2 regions of the Mesorhizobium sp. M8A.F.Ca.ET.057.01.1.1 genome follow, and region 1 is predicted to be linked to the other one. Evidence: predicted binding sites of a transcription regulator. Region 1 holds the regulator's gene; the other holds the start of a gene.
What was found. Region 1 encodes LexA, which represses DNA repair genes until DNA is damaged. Its sites were predicted from a motif close to TGTTCNNNNTGTGTTCNG; they were not measured.

Region 1 (3,390 bases):
CGTTGAGCTGGGGATGCTCGCCGAAATTGGCAATGCCGACGCGTATCTGGTCGGCGGCGGCGCTGCCGGCGCTGATGATCAATGCCCCTGCCAGGGCCAATCCCGACAGCCAAGCAGATTTCGACTTCAACATCATTTCCTCCCAGATTTGATTGGTGCCGCCCATCGGGCCGCACTTGCAGCGATCATGGTCAGTCCCTCGCTGCGTGTCAAACATTATATATAATTCTTGCCATGACCCAACTTCATATATAATTTTCGCAGGCCCGACGCTGGACGGACCGCGATGCAGGACAAAACGAGCTCCACAAAGACGGAGGCAGCCTATCAGCTGTTGCGGCGCGATATCCTGACCACGCGCCTCATGCCCGGCGCCCCGCTGAAGCTGAGTGCGCTACGAGGGACCTATGGCGTCGGCTGGACGCCGTTACGCGAAGCCTTGTCGCGGCTCGAGGCCGAACGCCTGGTCACCGCCATCAGCAACCGCGGTTTTACCGTGGCTCCGGTGTCGCGAGCCGAACTGGAGGACCTGGCGCGCGCCAGGATGGTGGTCGAGATCCCGCTGTTCCTCGAATCGATGGAGAAAGGCGGCAAGGAGTGGGAGGATGCCGTGGTCACCGCCCACTACCGGCTCTCCCGTTGCAAGACCGCGGTCGACGATCCCTCGGATGCGGCCGTCGACAAATGGGACGAGAATCACGAGGCTTTCCATGCGGCGTTGCTGAGCGCCGCCACATGCGATTGGCTGCTGCGTTTCCGCTCGACGATCTCGGATCAACTGCGGCGGCATCATCGTTTTCTTGGTCTGGCGCCGACATTGCGGGCCGCGGCCGGCCTCAAGGATGGCTACGAAGAGGCGATGGAGGCACTGCGCGAAGCGATTGCGATCGAACATCATACCGCGATTATGGAAGCGGCACTCGATCGTGACGTCGAGCGGGCCAAGGCACTGATGGCGGCCCATATCGGCTACACCCTGCACGTCTATGTCCACAGCGAAGACAGCGGCGCTACCAAATACGCCGCCCGCGCCGGCAGCTTGAAAGCGGGTTCGGGATGACTTCGGCGCTTCCGCGACACCTATTCGCACGCGCTGGTCGCAGGGGGCCGGACGCCTGGGTCCATCGCAGCCCCGAGGCCACCAGTCGTTGGCGTTTTGGTTTCGTTTCGTTCCGCGAGTAGCGGACCGATAAACTATACGATCCGACCGGCAAAAGCCTTCCGAAATGGCTGATGCCAAGTCTGGGCAGAGGATGGGCCACAGCCTATTAACCATAACGATTTCAATGAGCCTGCCGATGGCGGAAAAGGTCGGTTTCGGCGCGCGGTCACGGACAAAAAACTTCAGACGCCTTAACAACTTCATTAAACTTTAAACGGTTGCGGAACACAACTGGAACAGATAGTGTTTGTTCTGGGTTTGTTTTTTCGATTCCGGTTCAGACCTTCGTTCAATGCCTTGGGGGCCGCCATGCTGACACGCAAGCAACATGAACTGCTGATGTTTATCCACGAACGGCTCAAGGAAAGCGGGATACCGCCCTCCTTCGACGAGATGAAGGAAGCGCTCGATCTTGCCTCCAAATCCGGGATTCATCGCCTGATCACGGCGCTGGAGGAACGCGGCTTCATTCGCCGGCTACCCAATCGGGCGCGTGCGCTGGAAGTGCTGCGGCTTCCGGATTCGATCGCGCCCGGCCTGAACGCGGCGAAGAAATTCTCGCCAAGCGTCATCCAGGGCAGCCTTGGTCAAAACAATCTTGGCCGCCAGCTCAAGCCCGTGACGGCCCCTTCGCGCCTGCCTGCCGCCGGCAATGACGACGATGCGGTTTCAGCCGTGTCCATCCCGGTCATGGGCCGTATCGCCGCCGGTGTGCCGATCGATGCCATCCAGCATCAGACCCATTCGATCTCGGTGCCGCCGGATATGATCATGGGCGGCGAGCACTATGCGCTGGAGGTCAAGGGCGACTCGATGATCGAGGCCGGTATCTTCGACGGCGACACGGTCATCATCCGCAATGCCGATACGGCAAGTCCGGGCGAAATCATCGTGGCGCTGGTCGACGAGGAGGAAGCGACGCTGAAGCGGTTCCGCCGTAAAGGCGCCTCGATCGCGCTCGAAGCCGCCAATCCCGCCTATGAAACGCGCATTTTCGGGCCGGACCGGGTCAAGGTACAAGGCAAGCTTGTCGGGCTGATCAGGCGCTACTGAGACGGTTTGCCATCGGACTTGTCGGGCTTTTTATAGGGCGGCAGCCCCCTCGCCTCGCGTGAGAATTTTCGCTGCTCGTGCCAGGGCCGGTATGGTCCCTCGACAGCGAATTCGATCGCAGCCGGAGTTGTAGCCGACTGGGGATCGAAGAAGACGGCAGCACTTCCCTTGCGGGCGAGTTGCCGTTTCGTGACGACGAGAACCAGCGGATTGTGGCAGGCGTCATAGGCGGTCGCATCATTGACGACGATCAGGTCGGCGAAAGCGCAGGCTTTCCAGGTGTTCTTGCGATCCTCGACATAGGCTACGATCGCGCCGGAAGGGTGCCTGGCAAGGCAAAGGCCTTCGCGGCAATAGAACGGCGATCCCTGCGGCAGGTCGGTGGGAGCGGCAATATCGAATTGCCCGTCCGCCTTGTCGAACATTTCCGGTTTGACGATTGTTTCGGAGATCAGAGCGCGTTTCCAGTTGTCGGCTGCGAATTCGTTCGGACGTTCCCGGTTGACGGCCAGTTCGCCATTGCCGATCGGCAGGGCGACCAGCCGCGCGTCTTCCGAGATCAGCACATCGGGCGTGCGTATGTCCGACACAGTCAACAGACCGGCAAGTGCGAATGGCAGCGCCGCGAGCCGCAGCCAGGTCGTCGCCATCGTCGCGATGACCAGCGCGACGGCCACCAGCAGCACGGATTGCTGCGAGATCAGCCCTACCCCATCGATTGGCGAGCGCTCCGATATCCATGACGATACGGCGATCATCGCTGTCAGGCCTTTACCCATCACGTAGAGAAACGGACCGTCGGCACCGAAGGGCATCGCCAGCGAACTGAGGACCGCAAAAGGCATGACGACCAGCGACACGATCGGCATGACGGCCAGATTGGCGAACAGGCTGAGCGGCGACACCCGCTGGAAATGCCAGATGGCGAACAGCGCCGTCGCGCTACCGGCGATGATGGACGTCATGGCCAATCCACCTGTCGCCAGCAGGAATTTTCGCATCAGGAACCCGGGAAGGGATCGCTTCGGCGGCGGTGGCTTCGTCTTGCCCGCATGGTGGTCCGCCCAGCCGGCATAGGCGCCAACCAGGGCCGCTGTTGCCGCGAACGACATCTGGAAGCTCGGGCCGACGACCTCGTGCGGGGAAACCAGGATGACGGCGATCGCCGAGATCGC
Region 2 (3,390 bases), 2.8 Mb from region 1:
CCATCACCTACGAGGCGGAGGTCGACCCGGAGAAGACCGGAATCTGCCACTGCACTGATTGCCAGCAACTGACCGGAACAGCCTTTCGCGTGACAGTTGGCGCGCCAGAGGACCAATACCGGATTACCAAGGGCACACCGAAGGTCTACATCAAGACCGGGTCGAGCGGCGCCAAGCGGGCGCAAGGCTTCTGCGGCGAGTGCGGGTCACATCTCTACGCCACGTCGGTTGGCGAAGGCCCGAAGGTCTATGGCATCCGGGTCGGCACGGCGCGTCAGCGCGAGAATCTCGTCCCGAGAAGACAGGTCTGGCACCGGTCGGCGCTGCACTGGCTGCCCGAATTCGAGGGCATGGCGACGATAGAAGAGCAGTAGGGGTTAGTAGGCTCCCACAAGACCTCTGCGATTAGCGAAGCCTCCTATCGCTTCGTCATCCTCGGGCTTGACTCGGGGATCCATGCCGCGACCTTGCCGAAGGATGCCGCGGAACGGAATTCTGCACTGTTGCGGCGCGCCGCGGTCGCGGCATGGATTCCTTGGGCTGCGAAGCAGCTCCAGGGGTCTGCGCGCGTCGCTCCGCTCCTTGCTCCGCCCTAGAATGACGATGGGATAGACGCTTCGCTAATCTCTGGCGTCGAGCGACTACTCTCCATCTTCGACGACCCGCAGCCTCAACTGCCCGGTCTTGGAATCGGCTACGCGCGGTGCGGGCTCGGCCCTGGCAGGGCCGCCACGCGGCGCCTCGGTTTCGCCTTCTCCGAACTCCAGCGCCTCGATCTTCTGGCCGCGCTTGGTCACTTTCGAGGTCGAGACGAGGATATCTTCGATGTCCTTGGCCGACTGGCCGAAATGGCCCTGCAATTTGCGCACCCGCTCGTCGACACGCTGAACGTCTTCCATCAGCCTGATGACTTCACCCTGGATCAGATGCGCCTGCTCGCGCATGCGGGCATCCCTCAGGATCGCCTGGATGACCTGGATCGACAGCATCAGCAGCGAAGGCGAGACGATGATGACGCGGGCGCGGTGCGCCTTCTGCACGACCGCTTCGAAATTCTCATGGATTTCGGCGAACACCGATTCCGACGGCACGAACATGAAGGCCGTGTCCTGCGTCTCGCCCTGGAGCAGGTATTTTTCCGAAATGTCGCGGACATGGACCTCGATGTCGCGGCGAAAGGCCTGGGCCGCAACCTTCTGCAGGTCGATGCCGTCGGCGGCGCGGATGGCATTCCAGGCTTCCAGCGGAAATTTGGCGTCGATGGCAAGCGACGGCGCGCCGTTCGGCATTTTCACCAGGCAGTCCGGCCGGCTGCCGTTCGACAGCGTCGCCTGGAATTCATAGGCCCCATGCGGCAGCCCGTCGGCGACGATCGCCTCCATGCGCGACTGGCCGAAGGCCCCGCGCGTCTGCTTGTTGGAGAGGATCGCCTGCAGCTGCACGACCTGCCCGGCCAGCGACTGGATGTTGCCTTGCGCGGTGTCGATGACCGCCAGCCGCTCCTGCAGTTTCGCCAGGCTCTCATGCGTGGACTTGGTCTGCTCGGTCATGGTCTGGCCGATGCGGCCGGTCATGGCGTCGAGGCGCTGGCCGATCGATTGCGTCAATTCGGCCTGCCGGGCGCCGAACACTTCGGCGATGGCCCCCATCCGGCCCTGCATCTCCGCCTGCGACTGCAAAATACCAGCCATGCGGGTCTCGGCGTCGCGGGCATGGTCGGCGGCCTCCGCGGCGGCGACCGCGCGCGCCTTGGCCGACCGCCACAGCGCAACGACAAGTGCCACGAACAAGCCGAGAAACAGCAAGGCGCCGAAGGCCAGCGCGTGGCCCAGCGTGATTGTCGAGGCGCCGAGCCGTACGACAGGCTCCAAAAGGATGGTGCTCAGATCATTCATGTGGACAGCATAGCCGATTCGGCGGGCTGGCACAGATCAAAACGGGAACGAGGCTCAGGCGCACCGGTTGACGCCTTTCCTTGGAGGTCTTAGGTGGAACGCCATGCCGATCAAGCCGCTCATCATCCTTCCCGACCCCATCCTGCGCCAGGTTTCCAAGCCGGTGGAGCGCGTCGACGCGCCCTTGCGCAAACTGGCCGACGACATGCTGGCGACCATGTATGACGCTCCCGGCATCGGGCTGGCGGCAATCCAGATCGGCGAACCGCTGCGCATGCTGGTGATCGACCTTGCCAAGGAAGACGAAACGCCGGCGCCGCACGTCTTCATCAACCCGGAGATCCTCGAAAGCGCCGACGCGCGGTCGGTCTACGAGGAAGGCTGCCTGTCGATCCCGGATTACTATGCCGAGGTCGAACGACCGGCCTCGGTGCGGGTCAAATATCTCGACCGTGACGGCACACTGCGGGAGATGGAGGCCGAGGGCCTGATGGCGACCTGCCTGCAGCACGAGATCGACCACCTCAACGGCGTGCTGTTCATCGACCACATCTCGAAGCTGAAGCGCGACATGGTGGTGAAGAAGTTCAGGAAGCTCGCCAGGGACAAGGCGCCGGGCAAACTGGTGGGATAGGGGAAATGCCCCTTCGCGTCATCTTCATGGGCACCCCGGAGTTTTCGGTGCCGACTCTGCGCGCCATCGCTGAAGCTGGACACGAGATAGCAGCCGTTTATACGCAGCCGCCGCGCGCCGCGGGCCGGCGCGGGCTTGAGCTGACGCCGTCGCCGGTGCAGCGCGAGGCCGAGCGGTTGGGCATCGAGGTGCGCACGCCGGCATCGTTGAAAGGCGAGGCCGAACAGGCCGCCTTTGCTGCGCTCGGCGCCGATATCGCTGTGGTCGTCGCCTATGGTTTGCTTCTGCCCGGCGCGGTTCTGGAGGCACCCCGGCTCGGCTGCATCAACGGCCATGCATCGCTTTTGCCGCGCTGGCGCGGCGCCGCCCCCATCCAGCGGGCCATCATGGCAGGAGACCTGGCAAGCGGCATGATGGTGATGCGCATGGAGGAGGGCCTGGACACCGGACCAGTGGGATTGCTTGAAAAATGCGCCATTGACCCCGATATGACAGCCGGCGATCTGCATGATCGATTGATGAGTGTTGGCGCTGCCCTGATGGTGGAAGCGTTGGCACGGCTGGAACAAAATACCCTGACATTTACCGCGCAAGCGGCCGAAGGGGTGACTTACGCCAGGAAAATCGATAAATCCGAGACGCGCGTGGACTGGACGCGGCCTGCGGCCGACGTCCACAATCACATTCGTGGCCTGTCGCCCTTTCCCGGCGCCTGGTCCGAAATTGAAATTGGCGGCCGCATGGAACGGCTGAAACTGCTTCGCTCGAAGCTGTCCGAAGGCCTGTCGCTTTCGGAAGATTTGGGCGAGTCGGGAGGAATTCTCGATGACCGGCTGACGGTCGCCTGCGGAAAAGGCGCGA

Region 2: EJ077_RS28680 (DNA recombination protein RmuC) is a predicted target of LexA. The motif match lies at 1,928-1,945, and genes of this name have one in related genera.

Annotation. Positions count from the first base shown of each region.
Region 1 covers NZ_CP034454.1:3,203,177-3,206,566, reverse strand. Annotated here, with positions in the region: gene EJ077_RS14970 (ABC transporter substrate-binding protein) at 1-133, opposite strand, end outside; gene EJ077_RS14965 (GntR family transcriptional regulator) at 287-1,060, shown strand; gene lexA (transcriptional repressor LexA) at 1,472-2,215, shown strand; gene EJ077_RS14955 (ComEC/Rec2 family competence protein) at 2,209-3,390, opposite strand, start outside.
Region 2 covers NZ_CP034454.1:6,041,744-6,045,133, reverse strand. Annotated here, with positions in the region: gene EJ077_RS28685 (GFA family protein) at 1-374, shown strand, start outside; gene EJ077_RS28680 (DNA recombination protein RmuC) at 642-1,895, opposite strand; gene def (peptide deformylase) at 1,999-2,529, shown strand; gene fmt (methionyl-tRNA formyltransferase) at 2,535-3,390, shown strand, end outside.